Regions from separate parts of the Comamonas nitrativorans genome, predicted to be linked through region 1. Evidence: predicted binding sites of a transcription regulator. Region 1 holds the regulator's gene; each other region holds the start of a gene.
The links. The regulator sigma-54, encoded in region 1, starts transcription at its own class of promoters, with help from an activator protein. The targets are predictions, from matches to a motif close to TGGCANGNAANCTGCTTT.

Region 1 (4,774 bases):
AGCCTGGGCGCCCAGGCCGACAGCGGCTATGTGACGCTCAAGCAGCCTGCGTCCGTGCTGGCGCCTAAGGGGCAGGTGGAGGTGGTGCAGTTCTTCTCCTACGGCTGCTCGCACTGCAAGAACTTCGATCCGATGTTCGAGGCCTGGCAAAAAACCGCCGCCAAGGATGTCAGCGTGCGCCTGGTGCATGTCGGCTTCAACAAGAACTTCGAGCCGCTGCAGCGCATTTACTACGCGCTGGAAAGCCTGGGGCAGGTGCCCGCCCTGCACGCCAAGGTGTTCAAGGCCTTCCAGGAGCAGAAAAAACGCCTCGACCAGCCCGACGTGCTGTTCCCCTGGGTGGCCGAGCAGGGCCTGGACCGCGCCAAGTTCGAAGCGGCCTACCAGTCGTTCAGCGTGGCCACGCAAATCCGCCAGGCCGTGCAGTTGCAGGACCAGTACCAGGTCGAGGGCACCCCGGCCATCGGCATTGCCGGGCGCTACTACACCGATGGTTCGATGGCCGGCGGCTTCGAGCAGATGGTGCAGATCACCAACCGCCTGATCGAGCAGGAGCGCAAGCGCGGCTGACCGGCCCGGGTACACCGGCATCGGCTTGCAAGGCCCGCTTCGGCGGGCTTTGTTGTTGCTGCGGCAGGGTCGCTACAATCGCACGCAAAAACCATGCCTAGCTTATGAAGCGCTTTTTTCCCCCCCTTTCCCTTTTCGCCGCAGCGTGCCTGACCGCCCATCTGGCGGCTGCGCCTGCCTGGGCCGAGCGGGCCGACCGCGACCAGCCCATGCACATCGAGGCCGACGCCCTGCGCCACGACGAGTTGCAGCAGACCAGCGTCTTTACCGGCAACGTGGTGATGACCAAAGGCTCCATCGTGCTGCGCGGCGCCCAGCTCGACGTGCGCCAGGATGCCCAGGGCTACCAGTACGGGGTGGTGACGGCGGCCAGCGGCCAGCGGGCCTTCTTCCGGCAAAAGCGCGACACGGCGGCGGGAGCGCCCGAGGAATACGTCGAGGGCGAGGCCGAAGTCATCGAATACGATGGCCGCAAGGACGACGTGCGCCTGCTGCGCCGCGCCCAGTTGCGCCGCTACACCGGCGGCAAACTGAGCGACGACATCACCGGCAGGCAGATCACCTACAACAACCTGACCGACGTGTTCACCGTCGATAGTCAGGCTGGCCAGGCCGCGCAGAACGGCAGCAGTTCCGGCGGCCAGGGCCGGGTGCGGGCCGTGCTGGCCCCCAAGGCCACGCCGCAGGCGCCCGCCCAGCCCGGCGTGCCGTTGCAGCCGACCGACCAACTCCCTGCCCCGCAAGAACCATGACCGAGATGCAAGCCACTGCCCAGGGCGCCGCCAGCCGCCTGGAGGCGCTGCACCTGGCAAAAACCTATGGCAAGCGCCAGGTCGTCAAGGACGTATCGCTGACGGTGAACAGCGGCGAAGTCGTCGGCCTGCTCGGCCCCAACGGCGCGGGCAAGACCACGTCGTTCTACATGATCGTCGGGCTGGTGCGCAGCGACGGCGGGGACGTGCGCATCGACGGCCAATCGGTGGCCCGCAGCCCCATGCACCAGCGTGCCCGCCTGGGCCTGTCCTATCTGCCGCAGGAGGCGTCGATCTTTCGCAAGCTCAACGTGCAGGACAACGTGCGTGCCGTGCTGCAACTGCAAAAGGACGCGGCGGGCAAGCCCCTGGGCAAGGACGAGATCGAGCGCCAGCTGACCGGCCTGCTGCAAGAGCTGCACGTCGAGCATCTGCGCGATGCGCCCGCGCTGGCCCTGTCCGGCGGCGAGCGCCGCCGCGTGGAAATCGCCCGCGCCCTGGCCACGCACCCGCGCTTCATCCTGCTGGACGAGCCGTTTGCCGGTATCGACCCCATCGCCGTGATCGAAATCCAGCGCATCATCGGCTTCCTGAAAGAGCGCGGCATCGGCGTGCTGATCACCGACCACAACGTGCGCGAAACCCTGGGCATTTGCGACCACGCCTGCATCATCAGCGACGGCACGGTGCTGACTCACGGCACGCCGCAGGAGATCGTGGACAACCCCGAAGTGCGCCGCGTCTACCTGGGCGACAACTTCCGCATGTAAGCCCATGGCTGGGGCCGCACCGCAACTGACCGTTCGTCCCAGTGCCCAGTTGCAGCTCACGCCGCAATTGCAACAGGCGCTGCGGCTGCTGCAACTGTCCAGCCTGGAGCTGCAACAGGAAGTGCAGCAGCAACTGCTGGACAACCCCTTTCTGGATGTGGATGACGCAGATGAAGCAGGGGCGGATGCCCCGGAAAAATCGGAAAACATAGCTGCTTCCGCTGATTTGGAAACGCTTTCAGAAACAAACGATGCTGAAATTCAATCTGTATCAGCGGAACAAGCTCCTGAATTAAGCGATCTGACCTGGGAGCTGGCCGCCGCCAACCCCGAAGACTGGGACGAAGACCGGCCCGGCCCGCGCAGCGCCGCCGCAGCCGATGACGCCGCCCCCAGCGCCTGGGAGCTGGCCGCCAGCAGCCCCACCCTGGCGGACTTTTTACACCAGCAGGCCGCCAACCTGCGCCTGACCGCGCCCGAGCGGGCGGCGCTGGAGTTTCTCATCGGCAACCTGCGCGAAGACGGCTACCTGGACGGCGACCTGCCCGAACTGGCCGGCACCCTGGCCCCCGATGCCGACGAGGAAACCCGCGACGCCCTGCTGCACACCCTGCAACTGGCCCTGGCCCTGCTGCACAGCATGGAGCCGGCGGGCGTCGGCGCCCGCAGCGTGGCCGAATGCCTGCGCCTGCAACTGCGCCACGCCGGGGCCGCAGAACCGCACGACCCCCTTTACCCCCTGGCGCTGGCCCTGTGCGAACAGCCCCTGGCCCTGCTGGCCCGCAAGGATGTGCGCACCCTGGCCCAGCGCTGCGCCGCCCCGCCCGAGCAGGTGGCGCAGGCGCTGCGCTGGATTGCCCGGCTGGAGCCCCAGCCCGCGCGGCGCTTTGTGCCGGTTGCGCACGCCACCCTGGTGCCGGACGTGCTGGTGCAGGCCAGCCGCCAGGGCCTGCGCGTGCAGCTCAACCCCGACGTGCTGCCGCGCCTGAACGTCCACGCCCTCTACGCCCAGGCCCTGCGCCAGCAGCGCGGCCACGCCAGCTACGCCGGGCTGCACGGCCAGTTGCAGGAAGCGCGGTGGTACGTGAAGAACCTGGCCCAGCGCTTCGACACCATCCTGCGCGTGGCCCAGGCCATCGTGCAGCAGCAGCGCGGCTTTTTCGAGCATGGGCCGGTCGCCATGCGCCCCCTGGTGCTGCGCGAAGTGGCCGAGCAATTGCAACTGCACACCTCCACCATCAGCCGTGCCGTGAACGGCAAGTTCATGGCCACGCCGCAGGGCACGTTCGAGTTCAGCTACTTCTTCAGCTCCGGCGTGCAGACCGACACCGGCGGCAGCACCTCCAGCACGGCGGTGCAGGCGGTGATTGCCCGGCTCATCGCCGCAGAAAATCCGCAAAAGCCGTTGTCCGACGCCAAGATTGCCGATCTGCTGGCCGCGCAAGGCATCGAATGCGCCCGCCGCACCGTTGCCAAATACCGCGAGGCGCTGCACATTCCCGCCACCAGCCTGCGCAAAACTGTCTGAGAACGCTCTAAACCCCTGCCGGGCGCTATGCTCGGCCCCACTTATGAACCAACTGCATCTGTTTTTGCCCTGCGCCGCCGGCGTCGAGGGCTTTCTGGCCGACGAGGTCCACGCCATCACCGGTGCCAGCGGGCAGGATCTGCTGGTCGGGCGCGGCGGCGTCATGCTGCGCGGCGCGTGGCGCGACGTCATGCTGCTCAACCTGCACAGCCGTCTGGCCCAGCGCGTGCTGGTCGAGCTGGCGCTGGCCGATTACCGCAACGAAAACGACATTTACCGCGCCACCTGCGAAGTCGCCTGGGAAATCTGGTTCGACCCGCAGCGCACCTTCAAGGTGGAAGTCACCGCCCAGCACAGCCCGCTGACCAGCCTGAACTTTGCCGCCCTGCGCGTCAAGGACGCCGTGGCCGACCGCTTCCGCACCAAGCGCCAGGGCGTGCGCCCCAGCGTGGATACGCACTACCCGGACGTGCGCGTGCATCTGCACCTGACCACCGACACGGCCACGCTGTATATCGACACCTCCGGCCAGGCGCTGTTCAAGCGCGGCTGGCGCGAGGACAAGGGCGATGCGCCGCTGAAGGAAACCCTGGCCGCCGCCATGATTGCCGCCACCGGCTGGAATCCGCACGGCGCCCATCCCCAGCCGCTGTACGACCCCTGCTGCGGCAGCGGCACGGTGGTGATCGAGGCGGCGCAGATCGCCCGCAGGATTCCCGCCGGCATCCTGCGCCGCTTTGCCTTTGAAAAGCTGCTGCCTTTCCAGAAACACGTCTGGGACGCCATGCTGGACGAGGCCGAGGCGCAGATTCTGGACGACAGCCCCGTGCCCATCTACGGCTCCGACATCGCCCACCGCATGGTGGACTTTGCCCAGCGCAACGCCGAACGCGCCGGCGTGGCGGAGACCGTGCAGTTGCGCGGCGGCGATGCCCTGCAACGGATGCCGCCCTGCGCCCAGCCGGGCGTGCTGCTGATGAACCCGCCCTATGGCGAACGCATTGCCGCTGCCGGGGTGGCCGGGCGCAGCGCCCATGAGCGCATGGACGTGGTGGAACGCGCAGGCCGCGAAACCGCCCAGACCGAGGACGGCGTGGAGTTTTTCAGCCAGCTGGCCAGCCACTGGAAGAAGCATTACAGCGGCTGGAGCGCCT
Region 2 (4,774 bases), on a different contig from region 1:
GGCGCAAACCGGCAAGACCATCAAGATCATCGACGCCTCGACCGCGCACCGCGTGGCGCCTGACTGGGTGTACGGCTTTGCCGAACTGGCCCCGGGCCAGCTGGACGCCATCCGCAGCGCCAGCCGCGTGAGCAACCCCGGCTGCTACGCTACCGGCGCGATTGCGCTGCTGCGCCCCCTGGTCGATGCCGGGCTGGTGCCGCCCGATATGCCGCTGGCGCTGCCCTCCATCTCCGGCTACTCCGGCGGCGGGCGGCCCATGATCGAGGCCTACGAGTCCGGCAGCGCCGCCCCGCACGAAGCCTATGCCCTGGGGCTGGCGCACAAGCACATCCCGGAAATCCTGCGCTACACGGGCCTCACGCGCCGGCCCATCTTCATTCCTGCGGTGGGCAACTTCCGTCAGGGCATGTTGGTGGAGCTGCCGCTGCACCTCGATACCCTGCCGGGCCGCCCGCGCGTGGCCGATGTGCATGACGTGCTGGCCGCGCACTACGCCAAAACCAATACGCCCGAGCAGTGGGTAAAAGTGCTGCCCGCCACCGAAGATTTGAAATTGGCCGCCGATACCCTGGCCGATACCAACTACCTGGAGCTGCGCGTGTTCGGCAACGACGACTACCACCACGCCGTGCTGATCGCCCGCCTGGACAACCTGGGCAAAGGCGCCAGCGGCGCGGCGGTGCAGAACCTGCAAATCATGCTGGGGTTGTAAGACCCCCATAAAACTACCGCGCAGCCACGCGGTAGTTGGATAAAGAAAAGGCGTCTGCCTTTTTCAAAGCAAACGCCTTGGAAGTATTACCCGGATACGCTTGGCTTATCCGGGTTACTTGCTTTTAGCGCGGTTCCGTTTGAGCGCAGGGCTAGTCTTGAAAGTAGAGGCCATTGCGAATGTCGCTCTCTGCAGTCTTGGCAAGTTCGTCCACTATGCGTGCCTGCTGTTGAGAAAAGTAATCATGACCAACTTCTAGTGTGGCCGAATATTTTGGGCTAACCGGTTTGTTATCCAAAAATACTCTAACCGCATAGCAATTATTTAAAACTGCTTCACGAATCTCGAAGGTTTTTCCTTCATGTTCAAATTTTCTACTCATGGGTGCATCTCCTTCTGTTGCTTAACGGCAGTTAGCAGGCAGCCAACTGTTTTTTGCTGAACCTGTTGCAGCGCCGGTGCACACCCATTCAGTAATGGTAACAGGGGCCATCGTAAAGTCGGTGGCGACAGCTGCTGCTGCGGCAGCTCCAGTACCCTTTTGGGGCGTGAGTGTAATTGTCAAACCATTCAAATCATCTTGGGCAGTGGCAACCACGACACCTGCAGCGCTAACAGTAATACCGCTAACATACTTGGTTGCCTGGAAATCTGCATCGCAGTCATCAGGGTTTGTGCCAACCTGGGCACTTTCGCTCACGCAAGTACGTGCAGTGCTGGCTGCCAAAATAACTTCCGCTGTTTTCGCCCGTGCCGTATAGTCCTGATACGCTGGCAAAGCCACAGCCGCCAAAATACCAATAATCGCCACCACGATCATCAGTTCAATCAGGGTGAAACCCTTTTGCATGGAACGCAGAGTACGTTTCATAACCAGCTCCTTCAAGTGAGTAAAAAATTAAAGACGCACCGGTAATAGCAACCCCCGTGCCAACCTTTAAACACTCGAAAAACCGCTGCAATACCGCCCCGTGTCGTGGCAATCAACAGACAAAACCCGCTTTCTCCCCTGCGCATGTCGCTCAAAAATCAAGACACTCGGCATGTCGCAGAAAAATGGCGACATTTGAAGGCGGGAACTGCGCCGTAAGCCTCCCTACAATGCAGGCATGATTGCCGCCGCCCATCCAGACGCCCCGCCTTCCATCAGCCTTCACACCGCCGCCATCCTGACCGGGCGCAGCCTGCGCACCTGGCAGCGGCGCATAGAGGATGGATTGGTGCCCCGCTTGGGCGATGGCACGCGTGCGCAGGTGCCTTTTGCGGTGGTGCAGCAAGCGATGGACGTTGCGCTGTGCCCCACCTGGGGCGCGGAAGATGTGCAGACCCTGGTGGCCGCCGACCAGGGCGATGCGCTGGCCCAGGCCGAAATGGGTGCCAAATTTGCACTGATTGCCTTGCGCGGCGCGGCTGCGCAGACTTCAGCGTCGGGGGAGGGGGGGGGCAGGGTCATACGCGCATTGCCCATTATTTTCTAGAGCGGGCAGCCGAACAGGGCGAGGCCGATGCCATGCACTGGCTGGGCCTGCTGCACGCGGCCCGGCTGGGTGAGCCGGGCGAGGACCACAATGCCTTGGCGCTGATGTGGATTGCCAAGGCTGCCGCGCATGGGCATGTGATTGCCCGCGAACAACTGGCCGCTTTACTGCCTAACTTGCCTGATGGCGGCCAGCGCTGACTTGAAACTAGCTTTGTTTTTTATGACTGATTCATCCTTCAACCCCAGCCAGGCGCTGGAGCAAGTAACTAGCCAGTGGGACAGCAGCATCATTCCCCAGCTCAAGGACTACATCGCCATTCCGGCCAAATCGCCCATGTTCGCCCCCGACTGGCAGCAGCAGGGGCTGCTGGAGCAGGTGGTGCGCAACGCTGCTGCGTGGGTGGAGGCGCAAAAGGTGGCAGGCCTCAAGCTGGAGATCGTGCGCCTGCCGGGGCGCACGCCGCTGCTGTTTTTTGAAGTGGACGGCACGCAGGCCAACGCCGCCGCCAGCCCCACGGTGCTGATGTACGGCCACCTGGACAAGCAGCCCGAGTTCGACGGCTGGCGCCGCGACCTGGGGCCGTGGACGCCGGTGATCGACGGCGACAAGCTCTATGGCCGGGGCGGTGCGGACGACGGCTATGCCATCTACGCCAGTATCGCCGCCATCCAGGCGCTGAAAAGCCAGAACACGCCGCACCCGCGCATCGTCGGCATGATCGAAACCAGCGAGGAAAGCGGCTCCGGCGACCTGCTGCCCTATGTCGATGCGCTCAAATCCCGGCTGGGCGACGTGGGCCTGGTGATTTGCCTGGACAGCGGCGCGGGCAACTACGACCAGTTGTGGCTGACCACCAGCCTGCGCGGCATGGCCAGCGGCACGCTGAAGGTGCAAATCCTGACCGAAGGCGTGCATTCGGGCGATGCCTCGGGCGTGGTGCCATCGTCGTTTCGCATCCTGCGCCAGGTGCTCGATCGCCTGGAAGACAGCCGCACAGGCCGCGTGCTGCCCGCCAGCTTCCACAGCGCCATTCCGCAGGAACGCATCGCCCAGGCCCAGGCCACGGCGGCGATTCTGGGCGATGCCGCGTGGAACTACTTCCCCTGGGCGCAGCACGATTGCGGCGGCCCCGGCGGCTTTGCCCTGCCCATGACGGATGACCCGGCGCAAGCGCTGCTCAAACGCACCTGGGAGCCGACCCTGTCCGTCACCGGCGCGGAAGGGCTGCCCGCCCTGCGCGACGCGGGCAACGTGCTGCGGCCCTACACCGCCTTCCAGCTCAGCCTGCGCCTGCCGCCGCTGGCCGATGCCGCCGCCTGCGTGCAGGAGCTGAAAGCCCTGCTGGAAGACAACGCACCGTACCACGCCAAGGTGACGTTCGAGGGCGCGTCCAGCGCCAACGGCTGGAACGCGCCGGGCATGACGCCGTGGTTCGAGCAGGCCCTGCACGCCGCCAGCCGCGCCCACTTCGGCGCGGACTGCGGCTACATCGGTCAGGGCGGCACGATTCCGCTGATGAACATGCTCGCCCAGGGTTTCCCCAAGGCGCAGATGATGGTCTGTGGCGTCCTCGGCCCCAAGAGCAACGCCCACGGCCCCAACGAGTTCCTGCACCTGCCCTACGCCAAAAAGCTCACCGCCGCCGTGGCACAGGTGATCGGGGCCATGGCGGCCACGGCCGGCGACCCGGCGCAATAAGACTGCGCATTAAAAAAGAAAGCACCTCGCGCGGGTGCTTTCTTGTTTTCAGGGTCTTTTTTTATTCAGATGCTTTGACGGCAAGCGGTAGAAGCTCCTGATTTCGTTGCATCACAGGTAGGAGTAGAAGCAGCGAAACGGCACGTTCTGTTCGGCCCAGAACTCGGCCGCATCGCGAAAGCAGTCCAGCAATTGCTCGCGCACGTCCTTGTCGAACTTGGGGGCGACGGGCAACTGGTCGAGTACGACGACAAACCCCGGCTGGCGGCAGGCACGGGCCAGCGGATCGGTCAGGCAGTCGTACAGGGCATCGAAGTTCTTGCCGAAGTGCGCGGGCAGGTGAAACTCCCGGCCAATCAGCTCCAGCGCCTCGGCCTTGGTTTCGATGTCGGCGAAGTTGGCGTACAGAAAATGCTGGCCGCCGGCCTGCGCTGCCGCCTGCAGATCGGGAATGCGGAAGGCCCGGATGGACTGCACCACTTGCGGGGGCACATTGTTCAGCAGGTCGGGGAGGGCAGCGGTCATGGCGGAAGCAGTGGGCGGTTAGGGCGCGATACGGGTGAAGCTGGCGTAGTGGTCGGCGGTGTAGTAGCAGGCCTGGGGGCGCGTGGGCTGCCAGCCGCCGCAGACGATGCGCCGCGCCCCCCGGCTGCGCTGGCGCGGGGTTTTCACGGTGTATTCGCGGTAGTAGCCGCGTTTTTCGGCCGGCAGCAGGCGTTCGCGGTTGCCGAAGATGCTGCCGTCCTTGTCGTAGGGAAAGGGGCCGCCGCTCAGGATGCGCTCATACGTGGTGCGGGCCTGCACGGGCAGTTCGGCCAGGGTGACCTGGGACGGCTCGTAGGCGCAGGCGCTGTGCAGCACGCAGGTGGACAGCGCCAGG
Region 3 (4,774 bases), on a different contig from region 1:
GAAGAAGGCATTGCCGAGCTGCCCGCCGACGAGGACGCCCTGGAAGCGCTGTGGCAGGCGGTGCTGAAACCCGGCCAGACCCAGACCGAGCTGCTGTCGGACATCGGCCTGGGCCGCCAGGTGGCCACCCTGGTGGCGCAGCAGATCACCTCCTACCTGCTGCACCAGGGCCAGCGCCCCGACGCCCTGCTGCTGACGCAGCAGCGCTTCACGCAGAACACGCGGCCGCACAGCAGCGTCATCCTGGACAACCAGAACCGCGCCGCCACCCATTACGCCCCGTGCTGCACCCCGGTGCCGGGGGATGCCGTCACCGGCTACCTGGGCCACGGCGACGGCCTGCACGTACACCGCAGCGACTGCACCGAAGCGCAGCACCTGCTGGAACGCCAGCCCGAGCGCCAGATTGCCGTGGAATGGGGCGAGGACGCCAACACCGGGCACCTGTACAACGCCAATATCACTCTGACGGTGCAGAACGGCAGGGGCGTGCTGGCCCGCATCACGCAGGTGCTGGCCGATACCGACGTGGATATCCGCCGCGTGGACATCGAGGACGAATCGGCCATGCAGACCACCGTGCTGCGCTTTACCGTTGCGGTGCATGACCAGTTGCAGCTGGAGACGGCGCTGCGGGCGCTGCGCCGCAATACCGTGGTGTTGAGCTGTAGCCGGGTGTTGGCGCCTTGAAGATATAAAAAATAGCTGCTTCCGCTGATAAACAAAGGGATTCAGGTATTTTTCACCTTGAATCCCTTTGTTTATCAGCGGAAGCAGCTCACTTTTTATAGGCCTGCGGGTACTCCACCGCCAGCACTTCCAGCATCCGCACCCCGGCGGGCGTGGGCAGCGGCACTTCGTCGCCCACCCGGGCCTTGAGCAGGGCCCGCGCCACCGGGGCCACCCAGCTGACCTGGCCCTGGCGGGTCTGCGCCTCGTCGATGCCCAGAATGGTGATGGTGCGCTGCACGTCCTCGTCGTCCACATAGGTCACGGTGGCGCCGAAGAACACCTGGTCGCTGCCCGCGTGGACGCTGGGATCGACCACCTCGGCCATTTCCAGGCGCTTGGTCAGAAAGCGGATGCGCCGGTCGATTTCCCGCAGGCGGCGCTTGCCGTACAGGTAGTCGCCGTTTTCCGAACGGTCGCCGTTGCTGGCCGCCCAGTGCACGGTTTCCACCACCTTGGGGCGCTCCTCGTCAATCAGGGCCAGCAGCTCGGCTTTCAGCACGGCGTAGCCCTGCGGGGTGATGTAGTTTTTGCTGCCGGCGGGGATTTTCGGCAGGCTGGGCAGATCGTCATCGTCGCCGTCCAGCTGCCCGTCGGGTTCTTTGGTGAAGGCTTTGCTCATGGCCGCCATCTTCACACAAGAAGCGCCTACCGGGCACCCGTGGGCACCGCCGCTGCCTCAACTTGGTGCATGGCCGCCGGTGGATGCACTGCAATGAATCACCCGGCCAGCACCCGGCTGCACCATCAACTGGCATCGGCAGGCAGGGCGCGTGCCTGCGGCGCGGGCGGAAACAGGCGGGCGCTGGCCGGTTGGCACGCATCCGCACCAATTTTTGCAAACATGGCACGGTTATTGCTTTTTACGGGGCGTCATCCCCTCACCAACGGAAGCACCTCCATGTCACTGAAAACCCACTCCCTCCTCCAAGAACACGATGCCCGCTGGGTCGATCTGCGCTTTACCGACACGCTGGGCAAGGAACACCACGTCACCTTCCCCGCCGAGGCCATGCAGGAAGACGCCTTTGAAGACGGCAAGATGTTCGACGGCTCGTCCATCCACGGCTGGAAGGGCATCGAAGCCTCGGACATGGTGCTGCTGCCCGACGACCAAACCGCCGTGCTCGACCCCTTCGCCGAGGAACCCACCGTCATCGTGCGGGCCGACGTGCTGGAGCCGTCCACCATGCAGGGCTACGCCCGCGACCCGCGCTCCATCGCCCGCCGGGCCGAGCTGTACCTGCGTTCCACCGGCATTGCCGATACCGCCTACTTCGGGCCGGAGCCGGAATTTTTCATCTTCGACTCGGTGCAATGGCAGTCGCAGATGGACAGCGCCAGCTTCAAAATCCACTCTGCCGAAGGCGCCTGGGCGAACAACCAGGACATGGACGGCCACAACCCCGGCCACCGCCCGCGCGTCAAGGGCGGCTACTTCCCGGTGCCGCCGGTCGATTCGCTGCACGGCGTGCGTACCGCCATGTGCCGCGCCATGCAGGCCATGGGCCTGAAGATCGAGGTGCATCACCACGAGGTGGCCAATGCCGGGCAGTGCGAGATCGGCGTGGCCTTCAACACCCTGGTGAGCAAGGCCGACGAGGTGCAGATCCTCAAATACTGCATCCACAACACCGCCCACGCCCACGGCAAGACCGCCACCTTCATGCCCAAGCCGCTGGTCGGCGACAACGGCTCGGGGATGCACGTCCACCAGTCGCTGTTCAAGGACGGCAAGAACCTGTTCTTCGGCGACGGCTACGCCAACCTGTCGGAGCTGGCGCTGTACTACATCGGCGGCATCATCCACCACGCGCACGCCCTGAACGCCATCACCAACCCCGGCACCAACAGCTACAAGCGCCTGGTGCCCGGTTACGAAGCGCCGGTAATGCTGGCGTACTCGGCCAGCAACCGCTCGGCCTCGATCCGCATCCCCTACACCTCCAGCCCCAAGGCGCAGCGCATCGAATGCCGCTTCCCCGACCCGCTGGCCAACCCCTACCTGGCGTTCTCGGCCCTGCTGATGGCCGGGCTGGACGGCATCCGCAACCGCATCCACCCCGGCGATGCGATGAGCAAGAACCTCTACCACCTGCCCCCGGAAGAAGCCGCCAACGTCCCGCGCGTGGCGCACAGCCTGGCGCAGGCGCTGGACGCGCTCAAGGCGGATAATCGCTTTTTGCTGGAAGGCGGTGTCTTCACCGAAGACATGCTCCAGGCATATATCGACTGCAAGATGGACGAGGTCACCCGCCTGCGCCAGGCCGTACACCCGGTCGAGTTCGACCTGTACTACAGCCTGTAACGGCTGACGGCAGCGGCACCCGTCCTTCCCACAAGAACTGACAAGGCGTGAACGACACCGCTGCTGCCCCCCTCACCGCCGCCGGCACTGCACCGGGGCCGGCGCCACTGCTGGAGCATCTGGCCACCGCAGTGCTGCTGCTGGATGCACAATTGCGCATCCAGTACGCCAACCACGCGGCCGAGCAATTGCTGGCCACCGGCCTGCCGCGCCTGCGCCACCAGGCGTTCACCGCCTTTCTGGACGATGCCGACGGCAGCGCCGCCGCCAGCCTGGATCTGGCGCTGCACGCCCAGCAGCCCTACACCCAGCGCGAGGCACGGCTGCTGGGCACCGGCGAAATGCAGCTGGCCGTGGCCGATTACACCGTCACCCCCCTGCCTGCCGCACTGGGCGCGGCCCCCGGCAGCGCAGGCGGCGGACAGCTGCTGGTGGAGTTGCACCCGCTGGATCGGCAAATCCACAGCAACCGCGAAGACAGCCTGTTCACCGCCAACCAGGCCACCCGCGCCCTGGTGCGCGGCATGGCGCACGAAATCAAGAACCCGCTGGGCGGCATCCGTGGTGCGGCGCAACTGCTGGAGCGCCAGCTGGACAGCGCCCCGCTGCGCGAATACACCGAAGTCATCATCCACGAGGCCGACCGCCTGCGTGCCCTGGCCGACCGGATGCTGGATGCCCGCCAGCCCCCCGCCTTTGCGCGGGTGAACATCCACCAGATTCTGGAGCGCGTGCGCCTGATCTTGCAGGCCGAAGCAGGCGACGCCGTACAGATGGTGCGCGACTACGACCCCAGCCTGCCCGAGGTCTGGGCCGATGCCGACCAGCTGATCCAGGTATTCCTCAACATCATGGGCAATGCGGTGCAGTGCCTGATGGAAATGCCGAAAATGCCCCCCGGCCAGCCCGCCGACGGCCCGCCGCCGCGCATCCTCATCCGCTCGCGCGTGCTGCGCCGCTTCACCATCGGCACGCGCTGCCACGCCCTGCTGTGCCAGGTGGAGATCGAGGACAACGGCCCCGGCATCGGTGCCGAGCTGCGCGAGACGGTGTTCTACCCCATGGTCACGGGCCGCTCCCAGGGCACCGGCCTGGGGCTGCCCATCGCCCAGGCCATCATGCAGCAGCATGGCGGCCTGATCGAGTGCGAGAGCCAGCCGGGGCAGACCATCTTCAAGGTGCTGGTGCCCTTCCCTCCCACGAACAATGCCGCTGCGGCAGGAGCCACGCATGTCCGCCCCTCATGAACTGGTCTGGATCATCGACGACGACAAATCCATCCGCTGGGTGCTGGACAAGGCGCTGACCCAGGCGGGCCTGAGTACCTGCCTGTTCGACAGCGCCGAAGCCGTCCAGGGCAAGCTGGCCAAGGCCCCGCCCAGCGTCATCCTGACCGACATCCGCATGCCCGGCATGGACGGCCTGGGCCTGCTGGCCCAGGTGCGCCAGACCTGCCCGCAGGTGCCCGTGATCATCATGACGGCGCATTCCGACCTGGACAGCGCGATCCAGTCCTACCAGGGCGGGGCCTTCGAGTACCTGCCCAAGCCCTTCGACGTGGACGAGGCCGTGGCCCTGGTGCGCCGCGCCCTGATCCACGCCCGCGAGGCCCGCCAGAACCTGCCCGTGCCGGCCATTGCCCAGACCGACGGGCTGATCGGCGAAGCGCCCGCCATGCAGGAGGTGTTCCGCACCATCGGCCGGCTGTCGCAGTCGCACATCACCGTCCTCATCAAC

Region 2: ACFO3A_RS05345 (pilin) is a predicted target of sigma-54. The motif match lies at 1,631-1,648, and genes of this name have one in related genera.
Region 3: glnA (type I glutamate--ammonia ligase) is a predicted target of sigma-54. The motif match lies at 1,575-1,592, and genes of this name have one in related genera.

What each region holds. Positions count from the first base shown of each region.
Region 1 covers NZ_JBHSEW010000019.1:8,094-12,867, forward strand. Annotated here, with positions in the region: gene ACFO3A_RS15040 (thiol:disulfide interchange protein DsbA/DsbL) at 1-570, shown strand, start outside; gene lptA (lipopolysaccharide transport periplasmic protein LptA) at 675-1,322, shown strand; gene lptB (LPS export ABC transporter ATP-binding protein) at 1,319-2,092, shown strand; gene rpoN (RNA polymerase factor sigma-54) at 2,097-3,620, shown strand; gene ACFO3A_RS15060 (THUMP domain-containing class I SAM-dependent RNA methyltransferase) at 3,664-4,774, shown strand, end outside.
Region 2 covers NZ_JBHSEW010000003.1:216,793-221,566, reverse strand. Annotated here, with positions in the region: gene argC (N-acetyl-gamma-glutamyl-phosphate reductase) at 1-715, shown strand, start outside; gene ACFO3A_RS05350 (hypothetical protein) at 867-1,097, opposite strand; gene ACFO3A_RS05345 (pilin) at 1,119-1,586, opposite strand; gene ACFO3A_RS05340 (hypothetical protein) at 1,825-2,193, shown strand; gene ACFO3A_RS05335 (hypothetical protein) at 2,226-2,393, shown strand; gene ACFO3A_RS05330 (M20 family metallopeptidase) at 2,416-3,894, shown strand; gene ACFO3A_RS05325 (barstar family protein) at 4,006-4,419, opposite strand; gene ACFO3A_RS05320 (guanyl-specific ribonuclease) at 4,438-4,774, opposite strand, start outside.
Region 3 covers NZ_JBHSEW010000012.1:39,391-44,164, forward strand. Annotated here, with positions in the region: gene ACFO3A_RS13235 (RelA/SpoT family protein) at 1-690, shown strand, start outside; gene greB (transcription elongation factor GreB) at 779-1,351, opposite strand; gene glnA (type I glutamate--ammonia ligase) at 1,631-3,037, shown strand; gene glnL (nitrogen regulation protein NR(II)) at 3,085-4,284, shown strand; gene ntrC (nitrogen regulation protein NR(I)) at 4,268-4,774, shown strand, end outside.